One region of the Paenarthrobacter sp. MSM-2-10-13 genome, then DNA from elsewhere that is predicted to be linked to it. Evidence: predicted binding sites of a transcription regulator. Region 1 holds the regulator's gene; the other holds the start of a gene.
The links. The regulator LexA, encoded in region 1, represses DNA repair genes until DNA is damaged. The targets are predictions, from matches to a motif close to TCGAACANNTGTTCGA.
Positions count from the first base shown of each region.

Region 2: a site for LexA is predicted at 2,629-2,644, ahead of umuD (translesion error-prone DNA polymerase V autoproteolytic subunit). Genes of this name have one in related genera too.

Region 1 covers NZ_JAAOXO010000013.1:40,072-48,615, forward strand. The annotation lists gene HAV21_RS19380 (MFS transporter) at 1-1,056, opposite strand, end outside; gene HAV21_RS19385 (SseB family protein) at 1,108-2,019, opposite strand; gene priA (bifunctional 1-(5-phosphoribosyl)-5-((5-phosphoribosylamino)methylideneamino)imidazole-4-carboxamide isomerase/phosphoribosylanthranilate isomerase PriA) at 2,019-2,762, opposite strand; gene hisH (imidazole glycerol phosphate synthase subunit HisH) at 2,972-3,715, opposite strand; gene hisB (imidazoleglycerol-phosphate dehydratase HisB) at 3,712-4,338, opposite strand; gene HAV21_RS19405 (histidinol-phosphate transaminase) at 4,386-5,504, opposite strand; gene HAV21_RS19410 (LysM peptidoglycan-binding domain-containing protein) at 5,582-5,941, opposite strand; gene lexA (transcriptional repressor LexA) at 6,290-7,033, shown strand; gene HAV21_RS19420 (ATP-dependent DNA helicase) at 7,098-8,544, opposite strand, start outside.
Region 2 covers NZ_JAAOXO010000015.1:83,451-91,994, reverse strand. The annotation lists gene arsB (ACR3 family arsenite efflux transporter) at 1-203, opposite strand, end outside; gene HAV21_RS20795 (metalloregulator ArsR/SmtB family transcription factor) at 301-651, shown strand; gene HAV21_RS22080 (hypothetical protein) at 697-1,014, shown strand; gene HAV21_RS22405 (hypothetical protein) at 1,147-1,548, shown strand; gene umuD (translesion error-prone DNA polymerase V autoproteolytic subunit) at 2,658-3,089, shown strand; gene HAV21_RS20775 (Y-family DNA polymerase) at 3,082-4,380, shown strand; gene HAV21_RS20770 (hypothetical protein) at 4,410-4,724, shown strand; gene HAV21_RS20765 (hypothetical protein) at 4,724-5,122, shown strand; gene HAV21_RS20760 (hypothetical protein) at 5,423-5,788, opposite strand; gene HAV21_RS20755 (hypothetical protein) at 6,184-6,711, opposite strand; gene HAV21_RS20750 (DUF1508 domain-containing protein) at 7,762-7,944, opposite strand; gene HAV21_RS20745 (SOS response-associated peptidase family protein) at 8,016-8,474, opposite strand.

The sequences.
Region 1 (8,544 bases):
GCACAACAAGCCAGGCAGGAGCGAGAGGAACGCCAGAGTCCAGGTGTCCTGGGCAAATCCCATCGGAATAGTAAATGCGGCCATGCCCAACAGCAGGAGCATGGGCGAGATGGACCGCTTCATGGACCCGTAAATGAGGCCACCAACCACCGACGCGGCGCACCAGAAGAAGAACACAATACCGATTTCATTCTGGTGCCCGCCGCGTTCCAACAGACCCACGATGCTGACATCGGAACCGCTCAACACCATGCCCGATCCCGCAGCAACAGTGAAGAGTGCACCAACAGAGACGGTGAACCACGTAAAGTTCCTGGCCACACGATTTCTAAGGCCTGCAGTTCGGGATGTCGACGACGCCATTTCCGACGCCGCCTCCTGGACGTGGGCAGGCGCTGACGCCACCATCGCTGCCTCGGCAGCAACCAGGTCAGCTGCAGCCCGGTCCGCGGACTCCTGCGGAGTACAGACCGCTTCGCTGCGGGTGGGCGGGTTGAACCACATCAGGAACAGCCCGGCCACGGACACGGAGACGCCCACGGCCGTGAGCCCAATAGCCGAAAAACCGCTGGTGGCGACGATTGCCCCCACAGCCGGCCCGATCATGAAGACCAGCTCGGTGGCGATGGAGTCGAGGGCGAACGCCGAACGCCGCTGCTCGCCGTCGACCATGACGCCCAGAGACTGCCGGACGACACTGAAGATCGGCAGCGTGAAAAGGCCGCCGACGAACACCAGCGGCAGCAACCACTCGTAGGAAACATGCGGGACGATCGACCAGATGACAGTCTCCGAGACGACTGAAGGGATCAGCGCCTTGCGGAGGCCCACCATGTCTACGCGGCGGCCGCGCCAAGGAGCGCCCAGCGCAATGCCAATGGTCATCACAGCAGCTGCTGCACCGGCGGCGGCATAACCCTGGCCAAGTGTGAGCACGATGTGCAGCGTGAGCAGCACGCCAGCAGCCGAGTGCGGAATGCGGGCAATCATGCCCACTATCAGCAAACGCCGGACAGGTCGGATGGACAGCATCTCTTTATAGAGAGCGAAGTTCACTGGCTAAATCCTCTTGTTCCCCAGGGCAGCCCCGGGGAACCGGTACTGCCGTTAATACTGCGTGGGCTCCTGTGCTGCACGCTGCAGTTTTACTTCCATGGAATCAACGCTTTCGGCAAAGGAATCCATTTGCGCCCACGCCTCGTTCAATTGGGCAACGAGAGTTTGCACTGCTACGGCGTCGAGTCCATCCTCAAGGAAAAGAACAACGCGTAGTTCCGGCCCCGCACCGCCTCCTGAGACCTGGCGGCCATCGGCCGTCAGCGACGCAACACCGCCGCCGGGTTGCGTCTCAAGGCGACGGACCGTTTGAAAGGCCGAGACCGTTGAAGCGAGAGCTGACTCCAGTTGATCATCAAGGTATGACGGCGTCCAGTCCTTCTGCTGGGCAAGGGCCCACACGGCCGGGCGCCGCACAACAAAGGCAAAGTCGGAACCGGGATCCAGCACCAACAGCTGCGCGCCCTCGGATACCGCCGAAAGCGCCGCACGCGCGGCGTAAACGGCAACCGGCCGGGCCTCCGAGTGCCATGCCTCGAGAGCGGCTGCGGAGGTAAAGACCGGCATGGCCGTGCGGCCATCAGGAGCCTTCAGTGTGACCAAAGCCATATCCGCTTGCTTGTCAGCGTGCAGGCCGTCAACGCCTTCTGCTTCTTCAGCCAACTGAGCAACTACCGGAACGAAAACCCGTGCCGTCGCCAAGGAGGCCACAACGTCTGCCTCGCTGCCGGTTCCGTTGATCAGAGCCGCGACGGCGGCTACGTACCCGGGGTCCGCTGAGCCGTCGTCGTCCTCGAAATTGTGGATCTTGGCGTCGTCACCGCTGAGGCTCCTACCGGCCCAGGGCTGGCCTGCAGAGTCCGTAGCTCCCCCGGCGCCGGCCAACGCAGCCGCGATGTGGCCGGGTAGCTCGCGCCTGGCCTGACCTTGATCCCCGTGCTGGTGACCTGCGTTATGAGGCATCAGCGGCGGCCGGCAACGTCCAGTGCTTCGGGCAGAGTAAAGGCACCGGCGTAGAGAGCCTTGCCAACAATCGCACCTTCAACACCCAGCGGGACCAGTTCGCGCAGGACACGGAGGTCTTCCAGGCTGGAGATACCGCCGGAGGCGACCACAGGCTTACCGGTCTTCTCAACCATCTGGCGCAGAAGTTCCACGTTCGGCCCCTGAAGGGTTCCATCCTTGGTGACGTCGGTGACTACATAACGCGCACAGCCGGCATCCTCGAGGCGGGCAAGAACCTCCCAGAGGTCGCCGCCCTCCTTGGTCCAACCGCGTCCGGCAAGCGTTGTGCCGCGGACATCAAGGCCGACGGCGATCTTGTCACCAAAGCGATCGATCGCACGGCGGGTCCACTCGGGGTTCTCCAACGCCGCGGTTCCAAGGTTCACGCGGGCGACACCCAGTTCCAGTGCACGCTCAAGAGACTCGTCATCCCGCAGTCCGCCGGAGAGCTCCACCTTGACGGCGAGCTGCGACACCACCTCGCTGATGAGCGCGGCGTTGTCTCCACGTCCGAAAGCTGCATCGAGGTCCACCATGTGCACCCATTCGGCACCGGCGTTCTGCCAGTTCAGTGCTGCTTCCAGCGGGGTCCCGTAGCTGGTTTCCGAGCCTGCTTCTCCTTGGAGGAGGCGGACCGCTTGGCCGTCAACAATGTCAACGGCCGGCAGGAGTTCCAGAACGGACTGGGCGGAGGAGGTCATGTGTGTCCTTGAAGTTCGAAAAGGGTGATGCGGCTAGTTGAACGACTGGTTCAGTTTCCCAGCGTCAGGAGATAGGCGGCCAGGAGGGACATCCCTGCCAGCACGTAGAAAGAAATAGAAACCCAACGCGGCTTTTTCTGCTGATGGAAGGAGATCCCCCCACCTACCAGCAGGCCGGCGAGGCCCATAAGTAATACCGACCACCACATCTAAGCGGCACCGCTTCCGGATTCTTTCGAAGCGGGCTTACGGAGGCTATCCACCCAGTTTCGCAGGAGCCGGGCCCCGGCATCCCCTGACTTCTCCGGGTGGAACTGCGTGGCGCAGAGCGGGCCGTTTTCCACTGCGGCAATGAAGCGTGCACCGTGCTCGGACCACGTCACCATGGGAGGAGCCATACGGGGCTGAACGACGTCGAAGTTCCACTCCTGGACTCCGTAAGAGTGCACAAAATAGAAGCGTTCCTGTTCAACACCTTCGAACAGCTTTGAGCCTTCGGGGACGTCCACGGTGTTCCAACCCATGTGCGGCACCACTGGAGCGGGAAGGAGCTCAACCTTGCCGGGCCACTCAGCCATGCCTTCGGACTCGGTGCCGTGCTCAACTCCGGCTTCGAAGAGAACCTGCAAACCCACGCAGATGGCCAGCACAGGACGGCCACCGGCAACCCGACGTCCGATCATGCGGATGGCATCAACGGACTTGAGTTCCTTCATCACGGTCTCGTAGGCACCAACTCCGGGCACCACCAGACCATCAGCGTTGAGCACGTCCTCAGGCTTGGAGCTCAACACCACGTGCGCGCCCGCACGTTCGAGGGCGCGGACGGCAGAGCGAACGTTGCCCGATCCATAGTCCAACACGGTGACGGTTGGCTTGCCTTCAGGCGACTCCGGCTTTACGGACGCTATGGCGTCGGCCACGGCTCCATTGTTCAGAATCTGGCCGCTCATAGTGCGCCCTTAGTGGAGGGAATGCCCTCCACACGGGGATCGGACTCAACAGCTGCACGCAACGCGCGGGCAAAGGCTTTGAACTGGGCCTCAACGATGTGGTGGGGGTCGCGGCCGGCCAGGACGTTCATGTGGAGGCAGATTCCGGCGTGAAGCGTAATTGCTTCAAAAACGTGACGGGTCAACGATCCCGTGAAGTGTCCGCCGATCAGGTGGTATTCCTGTCCGGCCGGCTCGCCACCGTGCACCAGGTAGGGTCGTCCGGAAACATCAACGACGGCGTGCGCCAAGGCTTCGTCCAAAGGAACCGTGGCTTCACCAAAGCGACGAATACCGGCTTTATTGCCCAGTGCCGTTCGGAGGACCTCGCCGAAGGTAATGGCGACGTCTTCCACCGTGTGGTGGGCGTCAATGTGGGTGTCGCCAGTAGCTTTGACGGTCATGTCAATCAGGGAATGCTTGCACAGAGCCGTCAGCATGTGGTCGTAGAACGGAACCGAAGTGCTGATATCCGAGACGCCTGAACCATCCAGGTTAATCTCCACCAGGACCGAAGACTCACTGGTGGTGCGCTCCATGCGCGCGGTGCGGGCAGCGGTCGGCGCGGCGCCGGTTTCGCTCATTGGGACATCCTTATACACGGAGGGGTGGGTTAGGTCTAGGAACAAGTTTAGGCGTGGTGCGGCGCGGTGCCGTCCAGCAGGGCTTCCAAGGCCTCCAGGAACGCAGTCGTTTCCGGCTCGGTTCCAGCGGTGACACGCAAATGCCCCGGGATACCGACGTCGCGAATCAACACGCCGGCGTCCAGCAGGCCCTGCCAGATAGTGTGTGGATCCTCCAGTCCCCCAAAGAAGACGTAGTTGGAGTCCGAAGCAGCAGGCTGGAGGCCCATGCGGAGCAGTTCAGTCACAATCCTGTCGCGCTGGACCTTGATGTCCTCGACGTCGGCCATGAGGGCTTCGCGGTGATTCAGCGCAGCGAGGGCCGTTGCCTGCGTCACGGCAGAGAGGTGGTATGGGAGACGGACCAGCCTGATGGCGTCCGTGACTTCCGGGGCTGACGCCATGTATCCGAGCCTGGCGCCCGCCAAAGCGAATGCTTTGCTCATGGTGCGCGAGACGATCAGACGCTCGCGTCCGGGCAACAGGGTCAGGGCGCTCGGCGTGTTGTCGTGTGCGAACTCGTGGTAGGCCTCATCCACGATCACCATGGCCTGGCTGGCTTCGCCGGCCTCGTAAACAGCCTCCACGACGTCCAATCCCAAGCCCGTACCTGTGGGGTTGTTGGGCGAGCACAGGAAAACGATGTTGGCGCCCGTTTCCCGGACCTGAGCAGCGGCCGATTCGGCGTCCAGCCCGTAGTCGTCCGCGCGGACTCCGCGGACATACTCGGTGTCAGTGCCACTCGCGAGCAGGGGGTACATGGAGTACGTGGGAGGAAAGCCCAATGCCTTGCGGCCGGGTCCACCAAAGGCTTGGAGGATCTGCTGCAGGACCTCGTTGGATCCGTTGGCCGCCCAGATGTTGTCCGGGGAAAGCCCGTGGCCAAGGTACTCGGCCAAGGCTTCACGAAGTTCGGTGAACTCCCGGTCCGGATAGCGGTTCAGCCCGGTGGCCGCAGCGGCCACGGCCTCAGTGATGGCGGCTTGGACATCTGCGGGGACGCCATGAGTGTTTTCGTTGACGTTGAGCAGGATCGGTACATCGAGCTGCGGTGCGCCATAGGGGCTCAATCCACGCAGGTTGGTCCGAAGGGGAAGTCGGTCAAGTCGCTCAAGCTGGTCACTCACCAACCCAGTTTAAGGGGCGGCCGGGACTGCCGACTAACTGTGACGCCCGACCCTTGATTTCTGCGGGTGCCGAGGGATCAGTTTGCAGGGACGAACAGCTGCTGGCCGGGCAGGATGCGGCCGCCCCGGAGGTCGTTGAGCTGGATGATCTCGGCGATGACGTCGCGGGGGTCACGCTCGGGAGCGGCAGCGCCGGCGATGCCCCAGAGGGACTGACCTGGCTGGACTGTAACAGTGACGGCAACAGGCGGACGCAGTTGGGACTGCGAGTCGGCTGCCTTGGCCGGGGAGTTGATAAATCCGGCAAGACTCAGCAACGCTGCAACCAACAGCATGGCCGGGATGCCGAAGAAGACGATCCGTCCCCTTCGGGTCAGGCGCAGGCGAGCGGGTGCCTGGGTCGTACGGAAATCAGCGAACGTAGTGACTGCGGACATGAGCTGAGCCCTTCTGAGCTATTGCCACGCTCCGGGATGCCCGGTGCCTGGCTGCCAATTCTTTGTGTTCCCCTGGGCCTGCCCCGGATGTTCGAACGCTTTGTTCGAACATCCAGCTTCAGCATCAGGTTTATAGAACACATATTCGAACCTTGCTATGACATTTTTAGCACTTATCAACGAACGGTGTCGAGACTCGCTAGAACAAATGTTTGATAAACGCCTGTGCCTGCCCTACGTTTGAGTGAAGAAGCAGCACTGTTTCAGTGGAACAGGAGGGTCTGACATTTTTTGCAGACCTGACACCCCTGGCCCTCATCAGGGCGGAATGGAAAGGCATTGGCGAACATGGCAGCGAAAGCCACAGGCGGAGGGGCACCCCTGCGGAGCCAACAGCCTCAAAAGAGTCCCAAAAGCCTGACCGTCCGGCAGAAAAAGATCCTGGAGACCATCCAGAGGTCAGTCAATGACAACGGCTACCCTCCCAGCATGCGCGAAATCGGCGACACCGTGGGTCTGGCCAGTTTGTCCAGCGTCACGCACCAGTTGTCCCAATTGGAGAAGCTCGGCTACCTCCGCCGGGACCCCAAGCGTCCCCGCGCCATGGAAGTGCTGATGCCCCTAACCCTTGATGGCGGGCCCATCCCCGGTGTGGACGCTCCGACCACCCTTCGCAGCGCCGGTGGCCTGGCCGTCACCGAGCTAGCCAGCGCCAGTGATACCGCCATGGTCCCCTTGGTGGGGCGCATCGCGGCAGGTGGACCGATCCTGGCTGACCAGACGGTGGAAGACGTGCTTGCACTCCCACGGCAACTCGTGGGGCATGGCGAACTGTTCATGCTGAAGGTGGCCGGCGATTCCATGATCGATGCTGCTATCTGTGACGGCGACTGGGTGGTGGTCCGGCGACAGAATGATGCCATCAACGGCGACATCGTTGCCGCCCTGCTGGATGATGAAGCAACCGTGAAGACTTTCCGGCAGCGGGACGGTCACACGTGGCTGCTCCCCCAAAACACCCAGTACGAGCCCATCCTCGGAGATCAGGCCACCATCATGGGCAAGGTCGTCTCGGTACTGCGCTCTCTTTAAGCGCTCACGCCCTTTAAACGCAGCTTCCCGTGGACACCAGCAGGTGTTCACGGGAAGCTGTGCATTACGGGGCTTTAGCCGAGCCCAGACGTTCCAGAACGCCTCGAACCACCGACCGGTCCGTGGTGGCCCAGAACGGCGGCAGGGCGGCACGTAGAAAGCCCCCGTAGCGCTCGGTCGAAAGCCTGGAGTCGAGTACCGCGACCACCCCTTTGTCTCCCGTCGAGCGGATCAGTCGGCCAGCGCCCTGCGCCAGCCGAATGGCAGCGTGCGTGGCTGACACGGCCATGAAACCGTTCCCGCCCGATTGGGCAACCGCCCGGGAACGGGCAGTCATCAGGGGATCGTCAGGACGTGGGAAGGGAATGCGGTCAATAACCACCAGTCGGCATGAGCCACCCGGAACGTCTACCCCCTGCCACAGGGACATGGTTCCGAAGAGGCACGTATCTGGCTCGTCCGCGAATTGCTTCACCAGGGCCGCCATGGTGGATTCTCCCTGACAGAGAATGTCCACATCCAGCCGGAGCCGCATGGCATCGGCGGCTTCTTCGGCAGCACGCCGCGAGGAGAACAGGCAAAGCGCTCCGCCCCCGGACGCCCGGATGAGGTCTTCCAATTCGTCCAGCGCCTCCGGCGAAGTACCGCGGCCCGGTTTGGGCAGGTGCTTTGCCACGTATAGAACACCCTGTTTGGGATAGTCGAAGGGCGATCCCACATCAATGCCCGTCCAGCTCGGCGCGCCGTCTCCAATCAGGCCAAGACCACCCGCGGCGGGCTCGAAGGCCGAGCCGATGGCCAGGGTCGCAGAGGTCAGCACCACAGTATGGCCGGCAAAGAGCCCCTCTCGAAGCCGCCCTGCCACACTGAGCGGGGCAATATTAATCAATGCAGGAGCTGTCTCGTCCGGCGGAGAATATCCCTGCTGGGGGTCGAACGTGCTGTTCCGCGAGAACCAGACCACTTCGCGGTTCTCCTTCGCGGCGAGCATCCGCTCGCACAGTTCCAGGATGAGCATGAGCCGTGAGCGCGCAAGCTGCCGTCCGCCGTCGACCGCGTTTGAAGAATCCGTCTTCGAGTCCGAGAGCGCGGCGCGCGTGGCGTCCCGCAATTGGTCAAGGCAATCCAGCTGTTCGTCGTTGAGGCCGTTGGGCAACAGACCGTTGGGCACGCCAGCTATGGCCATATCCAAGCTGTCCGCAGCTGCGTTGAGGGCGTCCACGGTGATGGCCGTATGCTTGCGGGCACTTGATGCCGCCGCGTGGACCATGGCCACGGACAACTGTCCTGAAACGGCTCCGGTTACCCGGTCCTGAAGCTCGTGCGCCTCATCAACCACCACGACGTCGTACTCGGGCAAGACAGCCAGGCCTTCAAAGGCGCTGACGGCCAACATGGCATGGTTGGTGACTACGACGTCGGCCTCACCAGCCCTTGAACGGGCCAGCTCACTGAAGCACTCTTCTGCCACGGGGCACTTCTGGGCACCCAGGCACTCCATGGACGTGACG
Region 2 (8,544 bases), on a different contig from region 1:
CCAATAGCGATCGGCAGTGATACCTCCCCGACTTTTACGGCCTCCAGCGCGATGTTCAACCCCGGAATCAAGCTCCCAAGAAGCAGGCCCAGGGCCATGGCGGCAATGATCCACACAGGCAGAAACCGGTCGAGGGTGGAAAGTTTGCCGACGACGGCGGCATCGTCCCGACGAAGGGATGGTGTATCTGTCCGGGTGCTCACGGGTCTCCTGTGAATCTCGGCGTTAAATTGATGATGATCGATATGAAGTATTCCCAGCCATATCGATGGTTGTCAATTTTTGTGCATAATGGGAGACATGAACACTCTGCAAACTCTTGAACCCGCAGTCGACGCCTCCTGTTGCGTACCCGCAGGAACACCGGCATTGACTGCAGAACAAGCACAGCAGAAGGCCTTGGTTTTCAAAGCGCTGGCAGATCCCAACCGGCTGCGGCTGCTCTCCATCGTCAAGGCCGAAGCCTCCGGTGAATCCTGCGTCTGCGATCTCACCGAACCTCTGGACCTCGGCCAGCCCACCGTGTCCCATCACCTGAAGATCCTGGTCGACGCCGGACTGTTGCACCGCGAAAAGCGCGGCACGTGGGCTTACTACTCGTTGATTCCCGGAGCGCTGGACGACGTTGCCGGGATCCTCGCGGCCCTATGAGGGCAGGGTTTGGATGCGGCCAATGCGGCCGACGACTGGCCCGCCGTGCAGCGGATCTTACAGGAAGGCATCGACACGGGGCAGGCCGCGTTCGAATCGAGCGCTCCCGTCTGGGAGTCTTTCAACGAGTCCTGGCTGCAGGCGCAACGGCTAGTTGCCCAAACAACCCTTCATCTGACCCGGCGGGTGATCGCCAGCAAAACCCTGGCCGACTTCGCGGCCCGGGGGACCGTCCGTCGGAGCCGCGGCTGGATCGCCATCCAGACCTCGCGGCCCTTCGCGCGGCCGCCGTCAGCAGCAGCCGGTAATCATCAGATCTCACCGAGGCCGTGTGGTCCTGTGGCACCGTCATACCGAACCTGAGTGACTTGACGTAGTCCATCAGCGTGACGCCATTCGGGATGCGGCCGCCCGGATAGATTCAACACGTTGAACTTGACAGGGAAGTTCAAGGGAGGATCGCAGCCATATGATGGCTCGCGCTCTTGGCTGAAGTTGAAGACAAAAACCACTCTTGATGCGGTCTGCGCGGCCGTCATCGGCCCGATCACGCAACCGCAGGCGATCATCGTCGGCTTGCCGGTCGATGGGCAGCTGCGAATCGTAGGCCGTTCCACGGCGCTTTCCACACGGGTAGGGCGTGAGCTGGGCCGCCAGCTCCGCCCGGCACAGCCCGGGCACCCCTGGCCGGAAGAAATCAGCGACACCTCGCTGAACAGATTCAGTAAAGACAAAGGACCGGTTCACCTGACACTGGTTGAACCGATCGTGGTCGAGATATCGGCCGACGTCGCATGGACCGGCAAATCCTTCAGACACGGTGTCGCCTACGTTCGTGTACGTCCGGAGCTGGACCCCGCCGACGTCGAACTCCCGCCGCACCTCCAAAACGGCTGAAGCCACCTCGTCGCAGTGGGCACAACCCATCAGTAACTAGACGTTGACGGGTCCACCACACGAGCCCATTGGCAACTGAGCTGTCGGAATTCGGACAGAAGAGCGTTGCAGCGATAGGGCTACTGGGTTATCCGGCCTGGCCGATGGCAAGGCCTGCAGATCAGGGCGGACAAGAGATGCAAGCCAAAAACTACTTACTCAGGAAAACTCTGCGGCACAACTCTCGTACACTACGAAAGTTTTGAGCCATAGCTTTCTTACAGTATGAAACTTCTGCGCTCCAACTTTCCTGCAGCACAAGAGTTCCGTAGCTTCTTACACCATAAAAAAGTGAGCCATAAGTTCACGGAAAATTAGGGGATCATCATGTTATTAGAATCATGAAAAATAATCCCATGAGCTTTCATGTTTATTTTTTCATGTAGAACATGATTGCATGATCACATGATTGCGATACTCTATAAGTACCGCGCAACCCTATGATCCTGCGATGAGAGACCTACACCGCCGGATTATTTGGGGAAAGACAGCGTGGTGGCCCAGCGGGAACTGGACCACCACACGTTTGATGGGTTAACCGATCAAGTCTTTCACTGCGGTAGCGAGAACAACAGCAGCCGTGCAGACGCCTATTGCCAACCTAAGCAACTTGAGGCGCCGCACGGCTGCTTGCGTTTTGGCTAGCTCCGGATCGACACAGATAAGACCCACCCCCCTTCAGCCAGAACCCGCCATAGGATGGCGGGTTATCCTCGCCCCAAGGAGTTGGGGTAAGACAATGATAAACCCATTCTGAGCTTTAGGGAAATAGCAAAGAATGTGAATTCAGCGGGTCCCGTCCTCGACGTCAGACTTCATTCATAAAAACTCGCTATTTGCGCTACTTGACGAACTCGGAGCCATCTTCAGCCCTCGGGGGTCGGTGGCCCGACCCCCGCCGAGCTCGCAGGCCGAACCGGCCATAGCCGCCTCGCCGGGCAAGGCCAAGCAACTAGGCAGCGAACCTCACACCCTCCCTCAGACCCCCTCGCTTTCACCCTGAGCGCTATGTTGTCGGAGGCCGGGGGTATCGTAGTTTAATAGAACATAGTTTCGAATAAGGGTGTGTTGTGGGCGTGATAGTTGGCCCCCGTGTGATAAGCGCGGGACTCTCTCCGGTGGGGGTTCCGCTGGCACCGGTAGCGGTGGCCGCCGGCTATCCCTCGCCCGCCCAGGACTACTTCCAGGATCGGATCGACCTCAACGAACATCTGTTCAAAGACGTCACCAACACCGTCATCGTCCGCATTGTCGGCCAATCCATGGAACAGGCCGGCATCAGCGACGGTGACGAGCTCGTGGTGAACCGGGCACTGGAACCGACGGACGGTTCCGTGGTCGTCGCGGTCCTCGATGGTGAGCTGACAATCAAGCGGCTGCGGATTACGCCCTCGGGCGTTGTCCTGCAGGCCGACAACCCGACCTTCCCCGACATCAAGGTGCCAGCTTCGGCAGACCTGAGCATCTTTGGGGTGGCTGAACGGTGTTTGCACCATGTCTAAGCCCGCGGTGATGCGCCGGATGCAGGAAATCGCGCACGTGGACGTGAACTGCTTTTACGCCTCGGCCGAACGGGCGTTCAACCCTTCCCTAGAGGGTAAACCAGTCATTGTGCTCTCCAACAATGACGGCTGCGCCGTAACCCGTTCCTCTGAGGCAAAGCGCCTGGGCATCGCCATGGGCGATCCGTGGTTCAAGCTCCGACCCCGTGCCAAGGAATGGGGTCTCGTGGCCCTGTCGAGCAACTACGAGCTCTACGGAGACGTCAGTTCACGCGTCATGGAGCTGCTGGGCCGCTACTCGGCCTGGCTGGAGGTCTACTCCATCGATGAGGCATTCCTTGGCGTCAAAGGTGAACCGGACGAACTGCTGGCCCTGGGCCGGGAGATGAAGGCCGCGTGCCGGCGGCACGTCGGCGTGCCGGTCTGCGTCGGGATCGCACCCACGAAGACCCTTGCCAAACTTTGCAACAAATGGGCAAAAAACAACCCGGCCTTCAACGGTGTCTGCCGGTGGGAGTCAGTTCCGGCCGAGCAGCGCGATGCACTGATGGCCAAGCTGTCCGTAATCGAAATCTGGGGCGTGGCCACCAGGCTCACCAAACGCCTGAACGCGATGGGGATCTTCACTATCGCTGACCTGACCCGCGCGAACCCGGTCGCGATCAGGGACAAGTTCTCCATCGTCATGATGCGCACCGTCCTGGAACTGCAAGGCACCCCGTGTATCCCGATGGAAGAGGAACGGATCGGCCGGGACCAGCTGATCTTCTCCCGGTCCTTCTCCACACCCATCACCACAACCGCGGGGTTGCGGCAGGTCATGAGCGTGTACGCGCAAATGGCCTCCGCACGGTTGGCCAAACACGACCTGCAAGCCAAAGTGCTGACCGCGTTCGCCGCGACATCGCACTTCAACCCCAACGAAAAATCCTTCCCCTCGGTGTGCCTGGCGCTGCCAATGCCCACCGCTGACCCGGTGTTGCTGACCCGGGCAGCCCACGCACTGCTCCCCCAGGTCCATGAGGGCGTGAAGTACGTCCGAGTCGGGATCATGGTCACCGACCTGCGCCCCTCCGGGAACCAGAAACCCCTGGAACTGTTCGAGAACCCCCATGAAGAACGCGGCATCGGGATACTGCTCGAGGACGTGGCCAAACGGTACGGCCGCGGATCCATCGGGCTCGGCCATGCCGGGCTCAAGGGCGGACCGGACTGGTCCATGAAACGCGACATGCTCTCCCCCAGGTACACCACCCACTGGGACGAACTCCCCCTCGTCAAGGCCGCCTGACCGGCGCCAAGGAAGAAAGGAAACCACAAATGACACTTGCACCCGAATCCCCCACGACCGGCCATGACGTCGATGTCCGGTTCAGCCCCGACGGCACCCCGTTGGCGATCCGTCACGACGGCCGGATCTGGATGGTCGATCCCGACGTCCACACCGCTCACTGGTTCACCAGGAACGCATGGTGGGAAACCAGGGCACGGGCCGCGATCGGCACCGGCGATCTGGTCAGCGTCGAACACTGGCAGGTCCAAGCCAAGCTGCCCTCGGCCAACGCCGAACTGCGCACGTTCACGCTGCGGCGGGAACCAATGGCCACCGTGTGGCAGCTCGAATCCATCAGCTAATGCCGGCTGACCTGTACAGCTCCCCGGTCCCTGAACAATTGTGGGAGCGGATCCGCAACGAGTTCCATCTGCCCAGCCTGGAACAAGTCCGCGAACGGCTCTCAGCCGTGCACGAGAATCCCGAACCGCTCATGCAACAGCTCGTCCGGATCTTCCTGGACGGAGGTACGTATTGCCCCGGTTACCAGTTCCGGCCTGATCAGACTTTGGAGCCGGTGGTGGTGGCGCTCTTCGAGCGGGCCATGGAGCTGCGGGTCCCTCACAACTACTTCGCACTGTGGATGATGGTCCCATCACCCGCCCTGCAAGGAGCACGACCGGTGGACCTACGCCGCAGCGCCGAGGCATCGGCGTTGCTCACAGGCTTAGAACGAACCTTCACCGTTGAGGCAGCCTAGGATATGGGAGTGAAAGTGACCTGACCGTACAGGCCGCCGACGGCAAACAAAGCTACGTCGACGCCGAAGGCAAGACATACGAAGAAGCCAAAGCAGCCGCCGAAGCACTGATCCCTGAAGGCACCAAAGCCATTGCCATCCGCACGGTCTGGCAAATCGCGCCTTAAGAGCGAGGAAAAGCGAACCGCGGAACAGTCCGCCGAGCTGATAGCCAAGTTCTACAAAGACCACGGATACCTGCCCACACAGCGCACGCCTTCCTCCGGGGAACACAAACGCCTCGCGCTGGTCCTTGAGCGGCTACGCCGACTCAAAGCCGCTGGAGACCTCCCCGAAGATGCCGCCCGAATCCTGGATCAGGCTTATCCGAAGTGGACCGCCCGGGCTGATCACGCCGGTGAACGCTGGCAACGCACGGCAGAGGACTTCATTGCCTGGGTCAAGCAGAACGGCCGGTTCCCGAGCGCGTCTTCTGACGATGAGGCAGAACGCTTCCTGAGCCGGTGGTTGTTTCGGCAGCGTCATGATGCACGCCGGGAACGCTTCCCGGCCCGCGTGCGTGAGCTCGATGCCCGATTGCCTGAATGGCGTGAGACATTTTCCGAGCAGGAAAGGCGCTCCTACGTCGAATCGGCGCAGCAGATAGCTGCCTACGTTCAAGAACATGGCACATTGCCCGCCCCAGATGGCAAGAGCGGGAGCGAAGCCGAACGCCTTGCAGGAGTTCTGTTAGTTCTACGGAACCAACAGAGGCGCGGCCTGCTCGCCAAAGAAGCCATTCAGACGCTCAATGCCGCCTTCCCTGGGTGGCTAGATGGAATCACGCTCAACGTCGAACGCCACTGGCAAAACGTGCCACCGAATTCATCGAATGGGTCAAGGAGAACGGAAGGCACCCGCACCGCAGCGCCTGGGACCCGAAAGAACGGGCACTGGCCGGTTGGGTCGCCAGACAACGGGTCCATGCAAAGAAGCGCCAATACCCTCATCGCATCAGGGAACTCAACGCACGTCTGCCCGAAGGGAACTGCCCACCCTAGACCCGGACGACACCGGCAGGGTTACTTGTCGGCCCAGCGTTCGTGCGCAGCTTGGCGGCTGATCCCAGCGGCCCGCCCAATGTCGGTCCAGGAGGCACCGGCCGCCTTCGCGGCCGCGACAGTCTTATCCAGACGGTGCCCGGCCTGACGGTGCTCCCTGGCAGCTGCCTCCACACCGAGGATCGCCTCAGACGGTGCAATGTGGACAAGCCATTCCTCTCGGACGGCTTCCTCCACCTCGCCCGAAACGTCGGCAAACTCGCCGATCGGAACGTACTCCTTGCGGGTAGCAAGGTCAGCGTCGGCAGCCGTAAGAACTCTTTGCCACAGCTCTCCTTGCCACCCGCACGTGCAGGCACCACGCCAGCTCATGATCAGATCATTCGGGACAATCTCCTCATCGGGGTAAAACTCCCCTGCCGTCGGGTAGTTTCCGGTGATCCCGTGGACAAACATTCCTGCTCCGGTCGAACCCGACGAGAGACGCCCGTCCGGGGCGATCGCAGCAACATAGCCCTCGTGGTTGTAGTCGTTGGATGTCCATCCCATGCGTGTACACCTTACTGTCAGGGTTTCCTGACAGTAAGTCTCTCAGAGACCTCCGACAATTGTTAGGGGCCGGGCAGGCCTAACGATATAGCCGGGGAGGGAGATCGAGACCTGGACTGAGCGAGCTGCCTGGAAGAGAGCAGCCGTGGGCTGACGATCCGGATGACCGCAGTTATCTTCCACGATCTGCGGATCGTCCACTAAAGCGTATTTTCAGAAGGCGACTCGGCATGTTGTGGCCAGCTCCAGTGTGGGGAGGAACGGGTGGATGGGCCTAAAAACTCTGGTGGAGGACGGTCTGCCACACGTTTTTCCCGGACATCGAAAGATTGCCTTGTACCGGCGAATGTTTCAGTTCTACAGGGAACTTCGGGGAGCGCCTGGACGCGTCTACAGGCGTTGAGCAGCGTCTTGAGGACTGGTGAGAGACTTAAGCCCCGGCTCGTGTGACCCGGGACAGTACACTTAATGTGAGGGCAAAACCCTTACGGGTTCCAAAAAGAAAACCCGGCCTGCCAGGGCCGGGTGATCTTCAGGAGCTTGGTCAATCGGCGGGGCCGTTTGAGCAACATTCCTTGTAGTTTGAACACTTCAAGCGTAGCTCAAAAGCTCATTTTCTTAACCATGGTTAGGGAATGAGTGGCCCTGCCGCCATCTGAATGCGGCGAAAGGCACAGCATGAGCAGGCGCAAGAAGAACGATCGTTGGGCAATGACGAACTGCATTTTCACGGTGACACGTCTGATTTTGGACGTGGTTCTTTGGTTCGTCAGGGGCCCGTTTTAGTACCACCGAACTACTGAGAAGGGCTGGGCGAACGTTGTTCGCACGGCCCTTCTTGGCGTGGATGTCGTCATCGGCGTCCCGCCCAACGCGTGTTCCTGCCACTTGGCCTGTGGAGTCGCGGATAACTCTGCTGATGAAACGTCCACACCTCTACAAAGGTTGCGGGTGTCTGGCTGCTCTCGCACTCCATTACGCAGTGAAGCCCCCACTGCTACTTTGGCAGCTGCGGGGGCCTCGCTGTTCGTCCAGATCGGACGGTGGACCTTAGGAGCTGGTGAGGTCCACGACGTCGGATCCTGCGTTGGTCTTCACTGACTCAATGCCCTTCAGTGCGGCGGACTTGGTTGTGTAGGACTCGCCCGTGGCGATGACTTCACCGTTGCCGGCTTTTAAACGGAACCGGAACCCTCCAGCGCTATCTTTGTAGACTTCAAACTTTCCTGCCATGCGTGATCCTCCTTCATGATGCCCACCCCCACGGGCGGCAAATATGGGGAACTGCCCTAACGAGGCCCATCCTAACCGCGGGCACCCTCCTCATCCGGTTCAATCAACTCGGGTCCGTTGTTCCGGACACTGTTGACGCGGGTGCTGACAATGCGCGGAGTCAGGGTTGGTTCCGGCAGGGAATCAAGCAGGTGTTGGACGTCGGCTTTGTCGGTCAGGTCCGGGTCGAGCCATTCCGCGAAGCGCTCCTGCGGGATGATGACCGGGGACCGCTCGTGGACGTGTCCCAAAGCGTCCTGGCTTGTTGTGGTCAGGACCGTGCAGGTCAACAGCCACCGTTCAGGATCGTCCTCGGGCAGCTCGGGATCGGGCCAGAACTCGTACAGGCCGGCGAAGCCCAGCAACAGTTCTTTCTCGGAGAACAGGTAGTTCGGGATCTTCTTACCGTCCTCGGTCTTCTGCCATTCGTAGTAGCCCTCAGCGGGATTATCCGGTACTTCAGGGGCTGTAATTCCTTCGTCGCAGTTCAACTCGTTTAGGACACGTCTTCAACGAGCCTGCTGGTCAGCCGAAATAATACTTTTCGGTACGCCTAACTTT